Regions from separate parts of the Neorhizobium descurainiae genome, predicted to be linked through region 1. Evidence: predicted binding sites of a transcription regulator. Region 1 holds the regulator's gene; the other holds the start of a gene.

Region 1 (4,181 bases):
CTCGCGGATTTTTCCGGCATTGTGACTGGCGACGACGATGGTCTTGGTATCGAGTTTGCGCATTCTTTGTCTTTATGAAACTGAAAATGGAGAGGCTGGGGCACGGTCGTTTGCCGAAATGCCTCAAGCTAGGTTTCCTCGACGACCTCGTAATGTTCCACGAAATCGTCGAATTCGATGAGGGCCGCAACCGCGCCCGGCTCCACCACGGCCTTGTCGGGCGTGTCGCCGGCGAAAGCGCGGATGGCATCCATGTCCCTCCAGCGGGTCAGCACGACGAACTCCGTCCGGTCGCCGAGCGCCCGGCGGCTGAGATGCGCGCCTATAAAGCCCGGAAGCGCCTGCAGTTCCGGAACCACGTGGCTTCGGAAATGCGCGGGATAGGCGTCCGTATTGGAAGGAGAGGCGCGGCCTCGCCATTCGCGTATGATCATCGGGAAGAATTCCTGGCTCTGATTGCCTTGTCTATAACGGAGTTTTGTGGCGGATACCAAGCGTCTTGTGAGGCCGCGGCCTCAATCGAGATTCCAGAGCTTGGGCTCTGCGCATTCCAGGCTGTTGCCGGCGGGATCGCGGAAATAGATCGAGCGGGCGCCGTTCGGCCAGCGGAAATCGCTTTCGATGGCTATGCCTGCCGTTTCCAGCTTTTCCTTGAGCGAGGAGATCGCCTTGCCGCTCATGCGGAAGCAGACGTGACCCGGACCGGTCGCGCCATGCGGCGGCACGGGCAGCGCATCGGCCGGCGGCGGCTTTATCGTTTCGGCCGGATTGAAGATCAAGAGGATGCCCGGGCCCGAGCGGAAGAAGACGTGGCGATTGCCGGCGCGCAGCACTTTTTCGAGCCCGAGCACGCCGCCGTAGAAAGCTTCCGCCGCGTCGAGGTCGTCGGCATAGAGCGCGGTTTCGAGAATGCCTTCGATCATTATTCCCTTTCCTTGCCCCAGCCCCTCATCCGCTTGCCGGCACCTTCTCCCCGCTTGCGGGGAGAAGGGTATATGCCGCACCGTTTTCGCAGATGCGACGTTTCGCGGGGCACGTTCCCTCTCCCTTCAGAACGGGGAGAGGGTTAGGGTGAGGGGCAATCTTATGCGATCGCCTGCTTCTGCAGCGCCACCAGTTCCTGCGTACCCGCCTGCGCCAGCGCCAGGAGCTGCAGGAATTCTTCCTGGCTGAAGGGCGCGCCTTCCGCCGTTCCCTGCACCTCGACAATGCCGCCGGCACCGGTCATGACGAAATTGGCGTCGGTCTCGGCCGCAGAATCCTCAAGGTAATCGAGGTCGATCACCGGCTGGCTGGCGAAGATGCCGCAGGAGATCGCCGCCACGTGATCCTTCAGCACCTTCTCGACCTTGATCATCGAGCGTGCTTCCATCCATTTCAGGCAGTCGTAGAGCGCCACCCAGCCGCCGGTGATCGAGGCGGTGCGGGTGCCGCCATCCGCCTGGATGACGTCGCAATCGACGGTGATCTGCCGCTCGCCGAGCGCTTCGAGATCGATGACGGCGCGCAGCGACCGGCCGATCAGACGCTGGATTTCCTGCGTGCGGCCACCCTGCTTGCCGGCGGCGGCCTCGCGCTTCATGCGTTCGCCGGTGGCGCGCGGCAGCATGCCGTATTCCGCGGTCACCCAGCCCTTGCCGCTGTTCCGGAGCCACGGCGGCGTCTTGTCCTCGAGGCTTGCGGTGCAGAGCACATGCGTGTCCCCGAATTTCACGAGGCAGGAGCCCTCCGCGTGCTTCGAAAAATTGCGCTCGAAAGAGACCTTGCGCATCTGGTTCGTCTGTCTGCCTGAAGGCCGCATGCTTTGCTCCCTGGATTTCGGTTTCTGCCTTCTAAAGCAATTCCAGGAAAAGTGCGAAGCGGTTTTCCGTCCGGAATTGCGAAATCTGGAAATCCCGCGCATGCCTTTGCCGGGGGGCCTGCTTTTTGAACGGCCGTGATGACGGCTTGGCTGATTTTCCCTTTTGCGAAGACGCGGGCGAATGACTATATTTTCCGGAAGGATCAACAGAGTGGTGAAGGTTTAGATGGGTTTTTCGGCACCGGCGGGTAGGGAGAGCGGCTCTGTGCTCGATGACCGTTCGCGCGAAATTTTCCGTCGCATCGTCGAGAGCTATCTCGAAACCGGTGAGCCGCTCGGCTCCCGCAACCTCTCCCGCCTGCTCCCCATGTCGCTTTCGCCGGCGTCGGTGCGCAATGTGATGAGCGACCTGGAGGAACTGGGCCTCATCTATTCGCCGCATATCAGCGCCGGCCGGCTGCCCACCCAGTCGGGCCTGAGGTTCTTCGTCGATGCCTTCATGCAGGTCGGAAACCTGTCGGAGGAGGAGCGCGCCAGCATCGACCGGCAGATCCGCCCCGCCGACCGCGACCAGCCGATGGAAAGCCTGATGGCGGAGGCGAGCCTGGTTCTGTCAGGCATGTCGCGCGGCGCCGGCCTCGTCATCACCGCGAAAAGCGATCCCGTGCTGAAACATGTCGAGTTCATCCGTCTGGAGCCCACCAAGGCGCTCGCGGTGCTCGTCGGCGATCACAACCAGGTGGAGAACCGCATCATCGAGCTGCCGGCGGGCGTGACGTCGTCGCAGCTCACCGAGGCGGCCAATTTCCTCAACGCGCATCTGACCGGCCAGACGCTGCCGGAACTGCGCAGCCAGCTGAAGAAGCTCAAGGACGAGGTGCAGGGCGCGCTCTATGCTCTCTCGCAGGATCTTGTGGAACGGGGTTTGGCCGTCTGGTCGGGAGACAGCGAGGAAGGCAAGCCGAGCCAGCTTATCGTCCGTGGCCGCGCCAACCTCCTTCAAGGCCTCGACGATACGGCCGATCTGGACCGCCTGCGCCTTCTCTTCGACGATCTCGAAAAAAAGGACAGCCTGCTCGAAATCCTCGACCTTGCCGAGCGGGGGCCGGGGGTACGCATCTTCATCGGTTCGGAAAACAAGCTTTTTTCGCTCTCGGGCTCTTCGCTCATCGTGGCGCCCTATCGCGACGGCGAGGATCGCATCATCGGCGCGGTCGGCGTCATCGGTCCGACGCGGCTCAACTATTCCCGCATCGTGCCGATGGTGGATTATACGGCCCAGCTGTTGGCAAGGCTGTCGCGCTGATCTCCGAGAGCCTTAGCCCAAGTTTCCCGTCAAGCCTTGATTTTTTCACCTTAAACCTCGATATCGGGCACAAAACTGAGCCCAGAAATCCAAGCAAGAATAACCGGAGACCGTCATGACCGACGAAACCAAGAAGAACGGACCTGACGCAACTGCCGCCGAAAACACGGCGGAAGCTGTGGCGTCTGCTCTCGAGGACGCGGCCACGGAGAATGCCGCGGAAACCAAGGCCCCGGAGGCAGTCCAGGAGCCTGACCCGCTTGACGTGCTGAAAAATGAGAATGCCGAATTGCGCGATCGCTTCCTGCGGCTTGCCGCCGAGATGGACAACCTGCGCCGCCGCACGGAGCGCGACGTGAAGGATGCCAAGTCCTATTCCGTAGCGGGCTTCGCGCGCGACATGCTCGCCGTTTCGGACAACCTGCGCAGGGCGCTGGACGCCGTCCCGACCGAGATACGCGCCGGTGCCGATGCCACGTTGAGCACGCTTCTCGAAGGCGTGGAAATGACCGAGCGCTCCATGCTCTCGGCGCTGGAGCGGCACGGCGTGAAGAAGATCGAGGCGGAGGGCCAGAAGTTCGATCCGAACTTCCATCAGGCCATGTTCGAAATCCCGGACGCCACGGTGCCGAACAACACGGTCGTTCAGGTCGTCCAGGCCGGCTTCACGATCGGCGAACGCGTTCTGCGCCCAGCCATGGTCGGGGTCGCCAAAGGCGGTCCGAAGCCGGAAGCGTCTGCGGCCACCGAAACGGCGGGCGAGAACAAGGCCTGACCGGCGGCCCGCAACCTTTCCTCCGTCCTGCCCGGGCTGTCCCGGGCGAAGACGCCTAATGCGCCGTCTCCAGCGCCTTGCTGGCGAGTGTCCTGATCATTTCCAGCTCCTTGCGCAGGTGGTCGCGAGTCCTTCGGTCCGCCTCCCCGATCGGGCTGTCTTCATCGCCGGCGATCGTGAAGATCAGGTCCAGCTCGTCGAGCAGATCGGGATCCTTGATCGCAAGAAGCGTGATCAGTGCTTTCAGCAGTTTGTCATTGGCCGCAATGCGGGCACGCGCTTCATCGTTCATGGCTGCC
Region 2 (4,181 bases), on a different contig from region 1:
CCATGCAAGAAGACCCGCCCCGCGAAAACAGGACGGGCCTCCGGCAATGATCGCCTTAGAAGTCCATGCCGGCGCCGGCGGGCATGGCCGGAGCGGTCTCCTTCCTGGGCTTCTCGGCAATCATGGCTTCGGTCGTTACCAGAAGACCGGCGACGGAGGCCGCATCCTGGAGCGCGGTGCGCACGACCTTGGCCGGATCGATAACGCCCTGGGCATAAAGGTCGCCGAACTCGCCCGTCTGGGCATTCCAACCGTAGGAGAAATCTGCCTTCTCCCGCAGCTTGCCGACGATGACAGAGCCTTCAGCGCCGGCATTCTCAGCGATCTGACGAACCGGAGCTTCGATCGCCCGGCGCACGATCTCGATGCCGACCTTCTGGTCCTGGTTGGCGGCGGCGAGATTGTCGAGAGCCTTCACAGCCCGCAGCAGCGCGACGCCACCGCCCGGCAGAATGCCTTCCTCCACCGCCGCACGGGTCGCATGCAGCGCATCGTCAACGCGGTCCTTCTTCTCCTTCACTTCGACTTCCGTCGAGCCGCCGACGCGGATGACGGCAACGCCGCCGGCGAGCTTGGCCAGGCGCTCCTGCAGCTTTTCGCGGTCGTAGTCGGAAGTGGTCTCCTCGATCTGGGCGCGGATCTGGGCCGTGCGGCCATCGATCTCGGCCTTGGAGCCGACGCCGTCGATGATGGTCGTGTTCTCCTTCTCAATCGCCACCTTCTTGGCACGACCGAGCATGTTCAGCGTGACGTTTTCGAGCTTGATGCCGAGGTCTTCGGAGATGACCGTGCCGCCCGTCAGAATGGCGATGTCTTCGAGCATGGCCTTGCGGCGGTCGCCGAAGCCCGGAGCCTTGACGGCAGCGATCTTGAGGCCGCCGCGCAGCTTGTTGACGACGAGCGTGGCAAGAGCCTCGCCTTCGACATCCTCCGCGATGATGAGGAGCGGCTTGCCGGACTGAACGACGGCTTCGAGCACCGGCAGCATCGCCTGCAGGTTCGAGAGCTTCTTCTCGTGGATCAGGATATAGGGCTCATCGAGCTCGACCCGCATCTTGTCCTGATTGGTGACGAAGTAGGGCGAGAGATAGCCGCGGTCGAATTGCATGCCTTCAACGACTTCGAGTTCGGTCTCGGCGGTCTTGGCTTCCTCGACGGTGATCACGCCTTCATTGCCGACCTTTTCCATCGCCTCCGCCAGATAACGGCCGATCTCGGTGTCGCCATTGGCGGAAATGGTGCCGACCTGGGCGATTTCGGAATTGCTGGTGATCTTGCGGGCGTTGGTCTTCAGTTCCTTGACGACTTCGGCGACGGCGAGGTCGATGCCGCGCTTCAGGTCCATCGGGTTCATGCCGGAGGCGACGGCTTTCGCGCCTTCCTTGATGATGGCCTGAGCAAGAACCGTCGCTGTCGTGGTGCCGTCGCCGGCGAGATCGTTGGTCTTCGATGCCACTTCGCGCAGCATCTGGGCGCCCATGTTCTCGAACTTGTCGTCCAGTTCGATTTCCTTGGCGACCGATACGCCGTCCTTGGTGATGCGCGGAGCGCCGAAGGACTTGTCGATCACGACGTTGCGACCCTTGGGGCCGAGGGTGACCTTTACCGCATTGGCCAGCACATCGACCCCTCGCAGCATGCGTTCACGGGCATCGGTGTGGAACTTGACTTCTTTCGCAGCCATTTCTTTAACTCCTCAATAGGCAGCTATCTGACTGATGGTTCGTGGCGTTGATTGCTCAGGCAGCCTTTTTCTGCTCGGCCTGGGCTTCGATGATGCCCATGACGTCGCTTTCCTTCATGATCAGCAGGTCTTCGCCATCGATCTTGATCTCCGTGCCTGACCATTTGCCGAACAGGATGCGATCGCCGACCTTGACGTCGAGCGCCTGGATCTGGCCGGCGTCGTTGCGCGCGCCGGGACCGACGGCGATGACCTCGCCTTCCTGCGGCTTTTCCTTGGCGGTGTCGGGGATGATGATACCGCCTTTGGTCTTTTCTTCGGATTCGACCCGGCGGACGAGAATGCGATCATGAAGCGGTCGGAACGACATGTTTTCCTCCAATGGACAAACAATGATGACGTTGTTCCCCCTCACCGGACCGGATGACCAGTCCGGGCGGGTGCAAAACCTCTCTTCGAGCATTTTGCGCGAATGATCTGGTTTGGCTATTTTTCGATTTCAAGAGAGCGAAACGAAAAAATTAGCACTCGCCCATGGCGACTGCTAAAAGGCTGTAACGGAGCAACAAACCGATCTTCACCGTTCAGACTTCATTGATGGTCGCAGGACTTGCGCCAACCACGCAGTCATAGAACGGAGATGAAGCGTGCGGTGTTCGTCGGATCTGGAACGTCAACTCAGCGGCTATGGCCTCACGACCGCCCATATCCTCTACCGTATCCCCGACTTTTCAGGCCGATGTCTGGCAAGACTACGATCTGGCTCCCGCATTTCCTGCGATGCACAGGTTCCTCGATTTCTGGCAGACGAGCCTCGACGGGCCGCTGCATTCCGTCCGCTGTACCCACCACCGTCTCATCGGCCGAGCAAATGGCGCCGCGTCGAGGGCGAGTTCAAGCTGCACTGAAACTTGAATCCGGATTTTTCCCTTCCTAGCTCTTGGGTGACCGAGGCTTGAACAGCTCGGTCACTATCGCACGTCTGTTGAGAGTGAGATCGATATGGAAGAGCAAATCGACAGCATCAAAGACCTCAGCATCGAGGAACGGGAAGAGGTCTTCGTCGACATCGCCCGCATCCTTGAGGGTACGGCACGTGAGGCCTTTGTCGAAGGCAACAGGCACTTTGCCGCACTTTCAGCCAATATGGCAGAAGCGATCCGCATCAATGCCGACGAACTTGCCCGCGACGATCCCAGAAATGCCGAGCGCGTTCTGCAACAGGCAAGCGCGATGATCTCGCAGTTCAAGGCTGTGCATCCCTACCCCTTGGTGAGCATGGCTGTCCACTGATCAGGCCGCTCGTCTCGCTTCCTTCGCCAATCGTTTGATCGCCTGTTCCAGCAAGCGCTGGCCGCTGCGCTAGGCCGTCCGAGGCCGACGTTTTTTCCAGCCCCGCCGGCACGGGCGGGATCCTGATCGCTTCAGATCGAGATCGAACTTCAGCTGTGTCCAGCTCCATGGCACGGATACGGTCGCGCCTGGCAGACCCCGTGGCGACAGGGCCCCGGCGCGAGCCTTGCCCCCGCGCCCAGATTATGGGCGGCACTCAAAGTTAACCCCGTCATCCGGGTCACCGTTGCCCTTGTAATGCGCATGTGACGGATAAGGGCAAAGCCGCCTTGTTCGTCCCGGAAACGCCGCTCCCGCAGCAACCACATGATCCGGTGCCTTCCCATTCTCCACCCAGTCGACGAGCTTGCTCAATAGGTCGAACTGATCGAGTGCCGCAGGCCCACCCCGGCAATGTGCCATGCCAGGGACAAGATACAGCTTTGACCAGTCATCCGGCCGAAGCTTGGTCTTGGTGGCCTTTTTCATGCGCTCAAAGAAATCGACCGTGTCGTTTGCCGAAAACCATGGGTCACTCATCCCATGAAAGAAGATGATCTTGCGGCCTTCGGAAGCAAACGAGCTGAGATCGGTCCACTGGTCGACATTGATCAACCGTTGCTGAGGATCGTCGATGTCCGCCTTTTGAATCGCATCGTCCACGTCGAAGTTGGTTGCGCGATTGTTGAACTGGCGATTGCGTTTGTCATCGAAGCGCATCAGTCCGGGGATGGCATCGGTGACACTCATCACGCCGGTATCGTAAGGGAATGCCGGATAGGCGGGCCGACCAGACGCATCATTGGTTGGAGAAAAGGTTTCGATGACGACGCGAACCTGATCCGGCCTCAAGCAGCCGCTGGTTTTGCTGCCGTTACAGACCAGTGTTGACGGATCGAACGTACAGGCGACGGGATTGCCGATCATTCCGTCCTCTATCCCGTCGAGCGCGTCACACGCTTTCAGGAGGCCGCTGAGAATGAGGTTTCTGTCCGTGTCCGTGAATGCCAGCGAGCGGTCGGGCGAGCCCTCTTTGCCGACCGGTGAGATCCGGTTCATGGCGACGTTCTTTGCAGCAAGCGACATGTTCGACCGGCCGGTTCGCATGGCGGGAGCGCCGGCTATGACGCCGTCGAACATGAGCGGAAATCTCTGAGCGGATGCC

The links. The regulator HrcA, encoded in region 1, represses chaperone genes, less so after heat shock. The targets are predictions, from matches to a motif close to GTTAGCACTCNCNNNNNGNGAGTGCTAAC.
Region 2: the regulator HrcA is predicted to act here: its motif matches at 2,205-2,233, upstream of groES (co-chaperone GroES).

The regions. Positions count from the first base shown of each region.
Region 1 is NZ_JBLFFK010000017.1:65,054-69,234, forward strand. Features, by position in the region: gene rdgB (RdgB/HAM1 family non-canonical purine NTP pyrophosphatase) at 1-63, opposite strand, end outside; gene ACMGE0_RS24150 (antibiotic biosynthesis monooxygenase family protein) at 129-434, opposite strand; gene ACMGE0_RS24155 (VOC family protein) at 516-923, opposite strand; gene rph (ribonuclease PH) at 1,085-1,801, opposite strand; gene hrcA (heat-inducible transcriptional repressor HrcA) at 2,028-3,107, shown strand; gene grpE (nucleotide exchange factor GrpE) at 3,223-3,882, shown strand; gene ACMGE0_RS24175 (hypothetical protein) at 3,938-4,174, opposite strand.
Region 2 is NZ_JBLFFK010000007.1:241,189-245,369, reverse strand. Features, by position in the region: gene groL (chaperonin GroEL) at 56-1,684, opposite strand; gene groES (co-chaperone GroES) at 1,740-2,054, opposite strand; partial or broken gene ACMGE0_RS15130 (usg protein) at 2,332-2,592, shown strand; gene ACMGE0_RS15125 (hypothetical protein) at 2,687-2,977, shown strand; gene ACMGE0_RS15120 (tannase/feruloyl esterase family alpha/beta hydrolase) at 3,221-4,181, opposite strand, start outside.